One region of the Aquibaculum sediminis genome, then DNA from elsewhere that is predicted to be linked to it. Evidence: riboswitches for the same ligand, from Rfam matches in the RefSeq annotation. Region 1 holds a riboswitch; the other holds the start of a gene.
What was found. Region 1 has a riboswitch for cobalamin ahead of ABZ720_RS02975 (ABC transporter substrate-binding protein). Riboswitches for the same ligand answer to the same signal wherever they lie in the genome.
Positions count from the first base shown of each region.

Region 2: it holds a riboswitch for cobalamin, as region 1 does, so the genes downstream of both, ABZ720_RS06120 (TonB-dependent receptor plug domain-containing protein) here and ABZ720_RS02975 (ABC transporter substrate-binding protein) in region 1, are expected to answer to the same signal.

Region 1 covers NZ_JBFCVK010000002.1:58,382-63,843, reverse strand. Annotated here, with positions in the region: gene cobA (uroporphyrinogen-III C-methyltransferase) at 1-541, shown strand, start outside; gene cobF (precorrin-6A synthase (deacetylating)) at 534-1,268, shown strand; cobalamin riboswitch at 1,391-1,582, shown strand; gene ABZ720_RS02975 (ABC transporter substrate-binding protein) at 1,682-2,692, shown strand; gene ABZ720_RS02970 (FecCD family ABC transporter permease) at 2,704-3,726, shown strand; gene ABZ720_RS02965 (ABC transporter ATP-binding protein) at 3,723-4,499, shown strand; gene ABZ720_RS02960 (pseudoazurin) at 4,512-4,949, shown strand; gene ABZ720_RS02955 (transposase) at 5,070-5,348, opposite strand.
Region 2 covers NZ_JBFCVK010000003.1:215,428-220,889, forward strand. Annotated here, with positions in the region: gene mltA (murein transglycosylase A) at 1-166, shown strand, start outside; gene ABZ720_RS06110 (NnrU family protein) at 299-991, shown strand; gene murJ (murein biosynthesis integral membrane protein MurJ) at 1,025-2,620, shown strand; cobalamin riboswitch at 2,642-2,836, shown strand; gene ABZ720_RS06120 (TonB-dependent receptor plug domain-containing protein) at 3,077-5,008, shown strand; gene ABZ720_RS06125 (ABC transporter substrate-binding protein) at 5,027-5,462, shown strand, end outside.

The DNA.
Region 1 (5,462 bases):
CCAGCACCATGTCAGCCGGCTCCTCGTTGAATACGCGCAAGGCGGCGGCCGGATCGTACGGCTCAAGTCCGGCGACTGCGGCTTGTTCGGGCGGCTCGAGGAGGAGCTTGTCGCCCTGGAGGAGGCCGGGATCGCCTACGAGATTGTCCCTGGCGTGGCCTCACCTCTCGCTGCCGCCGCCGCGGCGGGTATTCCGCTCACCCGACGCCTGAGCGCGCGGCGCGTGCAGTTCGTCACGGGACATGATGCCGAGGGGCGGCTTCCAGCCGATCTTGATCTGGAGGCCCTCGCCGATCCAGCCGCCTGCACCGTGGTCTTCATGGGAAAGCGCACCTTTCCTGCACTGGCCGAAGCGCTCATCGCACGCGGTTTGTCTCCCGAAACCCCGGCGCTGCTCGCCGAGGCAGTCGGAACACCCGACCAGGTTATCACCCGCTTCACCCTCGCCGGTCTGGCCGCTCGCATCGCGCAGGATGTCGGCCCGAAGCCCGGGCTCATTTTCTTCGGGCCACTCGCGGACATTGGAGCGGAGAGTGCGTGACCTCTGGCTCATCGGAGTCGGTACGGGCAACAGCGCCCATGTCACTCTGGAGGCGCGTGCTGCACTCCGCAAGGCCGCGCTCGTACTCGTTCCGCGCAAAGGCCCCGGCAAGCACGATCTGGCTGATCTGCGGCACAGGATCCTGCACGACTGCGAGAGTTCGGCAGCGGTGGCAGAGTTCGACATGCCGGTGCGCGACGAGACTCTTGCCTATGCCGAGCGTGTGACCCGCTGGCACGATGAGATTGCCCGTATCTGGTCGGAGACGATCGAGAGATACCAACCCGACGGCCCTATTGCGCTGCTGGTCTGGGGCGATCCCGGGCTCTACGATTCAACGCTCCGCATTGCCGCGCGGCTCGACCCCCAGCCACGCCTGCGCGTCGTCCCGGGGATCACCGCGCTCCAGGCCTTGACCGCCGCCCATGCAATTCCGTTCAACAAAGTGAACGGCTCGGTTATCGTTACCACCGGACGGCGTCTGCGGGATCATGGCTGGCCCGACGGAGCGGACACGCTGGTGGTGATGCTCGACGGAGAGTGCAGTTTCCAGCATCTGGAACCAGAGGGCCTCCACATCTGGTGGGGCGCCTTCCTTGGAATGCCCGAGGAAGTTCTTGATGCCGGTCCTCTCGTCGAGGCCGGTTCACGTATCGTTCGGCGGCGAGCCGAGGCCCGGGCCCGGCACGGCTGGATCATGGATACCTATCTGATACGCCGGGCCTAATGTGCCCGGAGTTGCCGGGCATAAGTCACAATTGGGCAGTGTGCCGGGCAGTGTGCCGTGCAATGCGACAGGCCGTCGGCACGACTTCTCGCCGTGGTGCGGTTGCCAGTCTGAGTGAGGTCGTCTATAGGAAGACCGTCGGTTTCCACGAGGAACTAAAAGGGAATCCGCCGCCGGCCCCCGGCGAAACGGAACTGCCCCCGCAACTGTAGGTGGCGAGCTGAATTCGAACGATCCACTGGACAAGAAGTCTGGGAAGGACGAGTCAGCGAAGACCCACCAGTCAGGAGACCTGCCGACACAGGATCGCCAACCGAGCGGGTCGGCTCGGGCGGGACTTGCGACAGGTATCATCGTCGCTCGATTCCAGTCCGCCTTTCCGTCTGGCTCGTAACGCAACGGAAAGGACCATCATGTTGAGGTTGATTGCGGGAACGGCCGCTGCCGTCACTTTCACGTCTGCAGCCTTCGCCAGCACCGAGTACCCTCTGACACTGACGAGCTGCGGCCATGAAATTACGATAGAGAGCGCGCCGGAAAGCGTTGTCAGCGTCGGTCAGAGTACGACCGAAATCCTCTATATGTTGGGCCTCGCCGACAAGGTGGCGGGCACCGCGCTCTGGATTAATCCGGTTTTGCCCGAGTTCGCTGAAGTGGATCAGGGAGTCGAGCGCCTCTCCGACAACGCGCCGAGCTTTGAGAGCGTTCTCCAGAAGAGACCGGAACTCGTCATCACCGCCTACGAATGGATGATCGGGCCGCAAGGCATCGTGGGCACGCGTGAAATGTTCGACGATGCCAAGATTCCGAGCTGGATCATGCCCACTGAATGTATCGGTAAGGACAACACGGAGAACATAGATGGGGCGCGGACTGAGCTGTTCGACACCGGGCTGCTCTACCAGAGCATCGAGGAGCTGGCGTTGATCTTCGATGTTTGGGATCGCGGCGAGGAACTTACTGAGGCGTTGAAAGCGCGCGAGGCCGCAGCAGTCGAAAAAGCGCAATCTCTCAATCTTCCGGGGAACGTATCGGGGGTCTTTTGGTACTCCTCGGCCGATCTTCAAATCGACCCTTATGTAGCAGGCATAAATGCTGTGCCTGGGTGGATGCTGACCACGCTTGGCATCCAGAACATCACTACCTCACAAGAGGAGTGGCCGACGGTGGGTTGGGAAATGATCGCAAAGTCGGAGCCGACATTTATCGTTGCCGCGGAGATGGACCGCCGCCGCTTCCCAGCCGACGATATTGGGGTCAAGCGCGACTTCCTGGTGAGCGACCCCCTCACCCGCGAGATGGATGCCGTCAAGAACGAACGCATCCTGACCATGGAAGCCAACGCGATGGACCCCTCGGTCCGCTCCATATTCGCGCTCGAGGCTCTCTCGCAGTCGCTGTTGGAGTTCGGGCTGTCAAAGTGAGGCAAGGCGTCGTGGTCCGCCGCACGGACTGGCTATGGCTGGCTCCCGTCGTGCTGGCCGCGGTGCTGCTGTTCGGAACCGCGGTTGGTGAGACAAGAATACCGTTCGCCGTCGTCGTAGAGGTTCTGGCCGTCAAGACCGGGGTCGCGGATCGAATTCTTGATCCGATAGATGCCAGCGTGATCTGGCACTATCGATTGTCGCGTGCGGTAGTGGCCGCCTGCGGCGGCGCCAGCCTCGCGCTGTCGGGGTTGGTCCTGCAGGCTTTGCTCCGCAACGCACTGGCTGAACCCTACTTGCTGGGGATCTCAGCCGGGGCCTCGACAGGCGCCGTTACGGTGGCGGTAATGGGCATCGGCGCAGGGCTGCTCAGCATGTCAGCCGGCGCTTTCATCGGGGCGTTGGCCGCCTTCGGTCTCGTTGCCTTGCTCGCACGTGCGGCCGGGGGCGGCAGCGGTATGCGTGGAGCTGGAATCATTATCCTCGCAGGTATCGCCGGCTCGCAGCTTTTCAATGCACTGACAGCGCTGATCATTGCTCAATCAGCCAGTGGCGAACAGGCACGCGGTATTATGTTCTGGCTTCTCGGAAATCTGTCCGGGGTGCGCTGGCCGGATGCCTGGGTGGCGCTGCCCATGGCCAGTGCAGCCCTCGGCGTGACGCTGTGGCATGTCCGGTCACTGGACGCCTTTACCTTTGGCGCTGACAGTGCCGCCGCGCTTGGTGTTGACGTGCGGCGCACACAAGCGGTGCTGATCGGGGTGGCGGCGCTGGTCACGGCAATCATGGTCTCGATCTCGGGTGCCATCGGTTTCGTGGGACTTGTCGTACCCCACGCTATGCGCTTTCTGGTGGGCGCACGCCATGCCCGCCTCGTCCCGGCAACCGCGCTGGCGGGCGCGGTGTTCCTTGTTCTTTCGGACGTTGTCTCGCGCATAGTCATGCCCGGCCAGGTACTGCCCATCGGTGTCATCACTGCGCTGATAGGTGCCCCGGCCTTTGCGATCATCATGATCCGGGGCCGCCACCGATGACTGGCGTGCCGATCCTCGAGGTGATCGAGGCGGGTTGGTCCGTTCGGGGCCAGAACATTGTGTCGGATATCAACCTGAGCCTCCATTCAGGTGAGATGCTGGGCCTGATCGGGCCGAACGGTTCCGGCAAATCCACGCTGCTGCATATGATGGCGGGGCTTGTCCGCCCGAGCCGAGGCGAGGTTCAATTGGCTGGCCAGCCACTGGCTCAACTGCGACGGCGGGAAATCGCGCAGCGTATCGCACTTGTTGCGCAGGCGGCCGAGACCGGTGATCGCATCTCGGTTCGCGACGCGGTGGAGCTTGGTCGTACGCCATGGCTCAACGCCTTGCGCCCATGGGGGAAAGAGGATGATGAAGCAGTCACTGCCGCGCTACGGGCCGTCGATATGCAGGCCATGTCGGCCCGCGAGTGGTCGTCGCTTTCAGGCGGAGAGCGTCAGCGCGTCCAGATCGCTCGTGCCCATGCGCAAGCGCCACAGATCCTGCTTCTGGACGAGCCGACCAGCCATCTCGATATTCGTCACCAGATCAGCATCCTTGACCTGATCGCGAAGCTTCCTGTCACCACCGTGATCGCCCTGCATGACATGCAGCATGCGCTGCGCTGTGATCGGCTGGCGGTGCTGACTGCAGGCCGTTGCGCAGCTTTCGGACCTCCAGCAGCGGTGCTGACCCCGCAGCTGATCCGCGACATTTTCGACGTCGAGGCCGAACTGATCCCTCATCCCGCAGGCGGGCGGCCGGTCTTTTCCTTCCAACGCCTCACCTGAAAGGACGACCCTATGCTGGTTCGTTTGACCCTTCTGCTCTGCCTTCTGTCTTTTCCGGCTGCAGCGGAGACGTTTGAGGTCAAGATGCTCAACCGTAACGAGACGGGGCCGATGCCCTTCGAGCCGGAGTATCTTTCCATTCAGCCCGGCGATACCGTGAGGTTCATCGCCACCAACCGCGGCCACAACGCAGCCACCATCGAGGGGATGATCCCGAACGAGGAGGGAAAGTTCATCGGCAAGATAGACGAGGAGATTGAGGTGACCCTGACGGATGAGGGTGTCTGGGGCATAAAATGCGCGCCGCATTACACGATGGGCATGGTGATGCTGATTCAGGTTGGCGACACGCCCACTACAGAGGCCGACCTGCCCGCGGATCTTCCCCCTGCTGCACGTAAGCGCATGCTGGAAATTCTTGCGCAGCAAAATAACAGCGATGATCGGTAACTTGCTTTTCTTACCAAGCACCTTAGTACTACAGTTTTGCTTATGAGTTTGGTCTGATTCCCTGGGCCATCTTGGAACAGGGAGGACGAAACGATGGCAATAGCGGAATGGGCAGGGACACTAGGCCACCGACTCATAAGCGCGTAGCCAGATTCTGATGGCTGCGAGTTTGATGAGAGCGAGGAAGTTTTCGGCGTGCTTTTCGTAGCGCGTGGCGACGGCGCGGTAGTGCTTGATCTTGTTGAAGAAGCGTTCGACGAGGTTTCTGTATCGATAGAGGAAGGGACTGAAGGCGGGCGGGTCTTTGCGTCCAGGCATTGGTTTGATGCAGGCCCAGGCGCCTTGCTTGTCCATGGCCTGGCGCGTGGCGTTGGAGACGTAGGCACGGTCAGCGAGCAGGATCTACCTTAAATAATTCGGGTATATGGATTTTTTTATTATAATAAAGAAGCTGAAGCTAAACATGCACTTCTCACATCTAAATTAGCACGAAGTTGGCCTGCCAATCAGGAA
Region 2 (5,462 bases), on a different contig from region 1:
GGTGGCCCAGGACACCGGAAGCGCGATCAAGGGCGTCGTGCGCGGCGACTTCTTCTGGGGCAGCGGCGAGGCCGCCCTGGAACAGGCCGGGCGCATGCGCCAGCAGGGTCGCTACTGGCTGCTGCTGCCGCGCAGCGTGGCCGAGCGCTACGGCAGTTCCACTTAGCCCAAGGGTATCGGCGCTCGGCATAACGAGACGCGCGACCCTGCAGCACCTTGAATCCAGACCGGATTCACGCGCCTAATCTGAAACCTTGTGGTTCAGATTGAGCGCGATCCAGTCTAGACTGGCCGCGCCATGCTGGACATCAACGAACTCCTTGCCGCGACCGTTCTGTTCGTCGGCGGCCATCTGCTCCTCGCCAGCGCGCCTCTGCGCGGCCTGCTGCACGGCAAACTGGGCGCGACAGGCTTCCGTCTGCTTTATTCGCTCGTGGCTGTCGTCACCCTGGTCTGGATGATCAAGGCCTACACCCAGGCGCCCTTCGTGCCGCTCTGGTCCTTCATACCGCTGCTGGACTGGATTCCCCTGCTGCTCATGCCCATCGCCTCGGTCCTGCTGGTGGCCGGTGTCACCACCACCTCCCCAACGGCCGTCGGCAATGAAACAGCGGCCTTGGCGGCCGATCCGGCACCGGGAATCCTGCGAGTCACCCGTCATCCCTTTCTCTGGGGCACTGCGCTCTGGGCGATCAGTCACCTTCTGGCCAGGGGCGACCTAGCGAGTCTGGTGATGATGGGCGGCATCCTGGCGCTGTCCCTGCTGGGCATGAAGCAGATCGACCGCAAGCGCGAGCTGCAGCTCGGCGCCGGTTGGGGACCGGTGAAGCTGACCACCTCGCTGCTGCCCTTTCGCGCCATCGCGGAGGGGCGCACCGAGATGGACTGGGCGGGGCTCGGCTGGTGGCGCCCTCTGCTGGGTATCGTGCTCTACCTGGCCTTCATCATTCTGCATCCCTGGGTCTTCGGCGTCCCGGCCGTGCCCTGGTAGGGCGGGGCCTGCGCCGCACCGGCCGCGATACCCATGCTGCTCCGCGCCTTCGCCACCGTCGGCTCGCTCACCGCTGTCAGCCGCGTTCTCGGATTCATCCGCGACATCCTGATGGCCGCGGCGCTTGGCACCGGGCCGGTGGCCGATGCCTTCTTCGTCGCCTTCCGTTTTCCCAATCTCTTCCGTCGTCTCTTCGCCGAGGGCGCCTTCAACGCCGCTTTCGTTCCGCTCTTCGCGACGCGGCTGGAGCGTGACGGCAAGGCGGCGGCCAAGGCCTTCGCGGAGCAGGCGCTGGCCGTGCTGACCGCCGTGCTGCTGCTGCTCACCGCGCTCTGCCTGCTCGCCATGCCCTGGCTGATGCAGGTGATCGCACCGGGCTTCACCGACGACCCGGAGCAGTTTGCCCTGGCGGTGGAGCTGACCCGCATCGCCTTTCCCTACCTTCTGGCCATGGCGCTGGTGGCGCTGCTCTCCGGTGTGCTGAACGCGCTCTATCGCTATGCAGCGGCCGCCGCCGCGCCGATCCTGCTCAACCTCTTCTTCATCGCCGCCATCATTCTGGTGCTGCCGCACTTCCGCGATGCGCCGGGGCAGGTGCTGGCCTGGACGGTCTGCCTGGCCGGACTGGGCCAGTTGCTGCTCCTGCTCTGGGCGGCTAAGCGCGCGGGCATGGCGCTGCGGATGCCGCGCCCGCACCTGACACCGGAGATCCGCCGCTTGTGGCGCCTCATGCTGCCGGGGGTGGCCTCGGCCGGGGCCATGCAGTTCAACCTGCTGGTCGGCACCATGATCGCCACGCTGCAGGCGGGTGCCGTCTCCTACCTCTACTACGCCGACCGGCTCTACCAGCTGCCGCTCGGCATCATCGGCATCGGCATCGGCGTGGTGCTGCTGCCGGAGCTGGCACGCAAGCTGCGCGCCGGTCGGGACGACGAAGCCCACGGCAGCCTGAACCGCGCGCTCGAGTTCTCGCTGCTGCTGACCCTGCCGGCGACCGCGGCCCTGCTGGTGGCGCCCTTCCCGATCATCTCGGTGCTGTTCGAACGCGGTGCCTTCGATGCCGAGGCGGCACGCCTGACCGCCTGGGCCCTGGCCGCCTTCGCCATCGGGCTGCCGGCCTATGTCCTGGTCAAGGTCCTGCAGCCGCCCTTCTTCGCCCGCGAGGACACGGTGACACCACTGCGCTTCGCCCTGGCATCGGTGGCGGCGAACCTGGCGCTCAGCCTGCTGCTCTTCTTCACCATCGGGTTTGTCGGCATCGCGCTGGCAACCGCACTCTCCTCCTGGCTGAACGTGCTGCTGCTCGCCGGGCGCCTGCGCCGGCTGGGCTTTCTGCGCTTCGATGCCCGACTGCGCCGACGGCTGCCGCGCTCCCTGGCCGCCGCACTGGCCATGGCCCTGGCGCTTATCCTGCTCCAGCCGCTGCTGGCCGATCTCTTTGCCGGCGGCGAGATTGAACGCATCCTTGCTCTGGCGCTGCTGGTGGCGGCGGGCGGCGGGCTCTATTTCCTTCTGGCCTTCGCCCTGCGCGCGGTCGAGCCGGCCGATTTCCGCGCCGCCTTTCGGCGCAAGCCTGCGAGCGGCGACGGCGATCAATCGCGCGATGAGAACCTCCCGCGAAATGCTTGACCGGGCACGAGCACCTCGGCCACACTCCGCGCCGCCGACGGTGCCCGCAAGGGCCCGAGAGGGAACGCGGTAGGAGTCATCCGAAGCCGCGGCTGCCCCCGCAACTGTGAGTGGCGAGCTGGCACCCAAACATGCCACTGGGCGATCAAGCCTGGGAAGGTCGGGTGCGGGCGAAGACCCACGAGCCAGGAGACCTGCCGTCGGCACGGAGTCGCGCTCGAGCGCATCGGACGGGGGTGCCGGTGTCGAAGCGTCCTGCCTTGGCAGGACCTCGGTCGTTCGGCGCGACGCTTCGAGGGGAAGTCTCGACCGATGCCGAACGAACTCACGCGTCCTTTCATCACCAAAACCGCCCAATAACCCGACCGCCGACCTGCATAGCCCTTCCGGGCGCTGCACGCGCGGCGTCCGGCACGCTGTCCCAGGTCGCAGTCCTCTGCACCAAGGAACACTGCCATGCGCAAGCCTTTCGGTGGGGAGCGGGCGGTTGCAATCGCCGCCCCGCTCACCCTTTTGTTTTGTCTTTCAACCCTCTCCTCGGCGCCCGTTCAGGCGCAGGAGAACGCTGCGGACGCCGCACAGCTCGACCCGCTGGTGGTCACCGCCACCCGCACCGAACGCCCGCTCAGCAGCGTCGGCAGCAGCCTGACGCTGATCACGGCCGAGGATCTCGAAAACCGCGGCACGGACTATGTCGCCGACATCCTGCGCGAAGTGCCCGGTGTCAGCGTGAACCGCAGCGGCGGGCCGGGGGCCCTGACCGAGGTGCGGCTGCGCGGCACCGAGACCAACCAGACCCTGGTGCTGATCGACGGCATCGAGGTGAACGACCCCGCCGGCGCCTCCTTCTTCAACTTCGCCCATCTGCTGGCGGCTGACGTGGAGCGCATCGAGATCCTCCGCGGGCCCCAGACGGTGCTCTACGGCTCAGAGGCCGTGGGCGGCGTCATCAATGTCATCACCAAGAGCGGTGGCGACCGGCCCAGCGGCGCCGTCAGCCTGGAAGGCGGCTCCTTCCGCACCGGACAGGCCAATGCCAGCCTCGGCGCCGGGGGAGAGCGCTACAACGCCTTCATCAGCGGCACCCACATGCGCAGCGACGGCATCTCCCAGGCCAAGAGCCCCGGCGGCAGCCTGAAGCCCGACGGCTACGAGAACACCACGGTCTTCACCAAGCTGGCGGCGCGCCCGGTGGAGAATCTGGAACTCGACTTCGTGGCGCGCTACACCCGCTACGATCAGGAGATCGACAATTTCACCACCCGCGCGGTGGAAGCGGACATGAGGACCAAGGGCGATCAGCGCTACGGCCGCGCCCAGGCACGCCTGGACCTCTTCGACGGTCATTGGCAGCAGCGCTTCGGCGCGACCCTGACGCGCATGAAGGCCCGGGACTACGACAGCGGCAACCGGACCAACACGGCCACCGGCGGCAAGACGAAGTTCGACTATCAGAGCGACGTCCTTTTCGACACGCCGGAGTTCGCAGACGCGTCGCATCTGGTCACGCTGGGGCTGGAGCAGGAGCGGGAAAGCGTTGAGATGAACAGCGCCTTCGCCGATCTCGACCGCAGCTTCCGCACCCGCAGCCTTTTCGGCCAGTACCAGATCGACCTGCTCGAGCGGGTCTCCCTGACCGCCGGCCTGCGCCACGATGCCAACCAGCGCTTCGAGGACACCCAGACCTACCGCTTCACCGCCGCCTACAACCATTTCGAGACCGGGACCCGCCTGCGCGCCTCCTACGGCACGGCGGTGAAGAACCCCACGGTCACCGAGCTCTACGGCTTCGACCAGACCTATCAGGGCAATCCCGACCTGAAGCCGGAAAGCAGCCGCGGCTGGGACATCGGCATCGAGCAGGATCTCTTCCAGGATCGCCTCACGCTCGGCGCCACCTGGTTCCAGCAGAACATCGAGGACCTGATCACCGGCGCCGGACGCACCTCGGTCAACCTGGACGGCCGCTCGCGCTCCCGCGGTGTGGAGCTGACCGCCGATCTCGACCTTTCCAACGGCTTTTCGCTGCAGGGCAGCTACACCTTCAACGACACCCGCGACCCCAACGGCGACCGCCTGACCAAGCGGCCACGGCACAGCGGCAGCGTGAACCTCAACTACCGCTTCCTGGAGGATCGGGCGAACCTGAACCTGGGGGTGCTCTACAACGGCAATCAGCACGATCTGGCCTTCGACCAGAACTTCAACACCTCGGTGGTCTCGCTGCGCTCCTACACGCTGGTGAACCTGGCGGGCTCCTACCGCATCACCGACAATCTGGAGGTCTTCGGGCGCATCGAGAACGCGCTGAACGAGAGCTACGAGGAGAGCTACACCTACAACACCCCAGGGCGCGCAGCCTACGCCGGCCTGCGCCTGCGCTTCTAGGCGGGGACGCTGCGAGTCATGCGCTTCATCCGGAAAGTCTGCCGGTGGCCGTCCTGGCTCGCAGCACTCCTGCTCGCCCTGAGCCCTTCGGTCGGCTGGGCCGAGAACCCCAGCCGCATCGTTTCGCTCAACCTCTGCGCCGACGAGTTGCTGCTGCGGCTTGCCGACCGCGAGGACATCGCCTCGATCACCTTCCTGGCCGCAGACTCGCGGGTGTCCTCGGTATCCGACCAGGTGGGCGACCTGCCCCTCAACCGCGGCCGGGCCGAGGAGATCCTGCCGCTCAAACCGGATCTGGTGCTGGCGGAACCCTACACCACCCGCAGCACGGTCGAGCTGCTCCGGCGCCTTGAGGTGCCGATCCTCGACGTGGCCGTGCCCAGCACCCTGGAGGAGGTGGAAGCCCAGGTCGCCGAGGTGTCCGCCGCGCTGGGCTGGCCGGATCGCGGGCAGG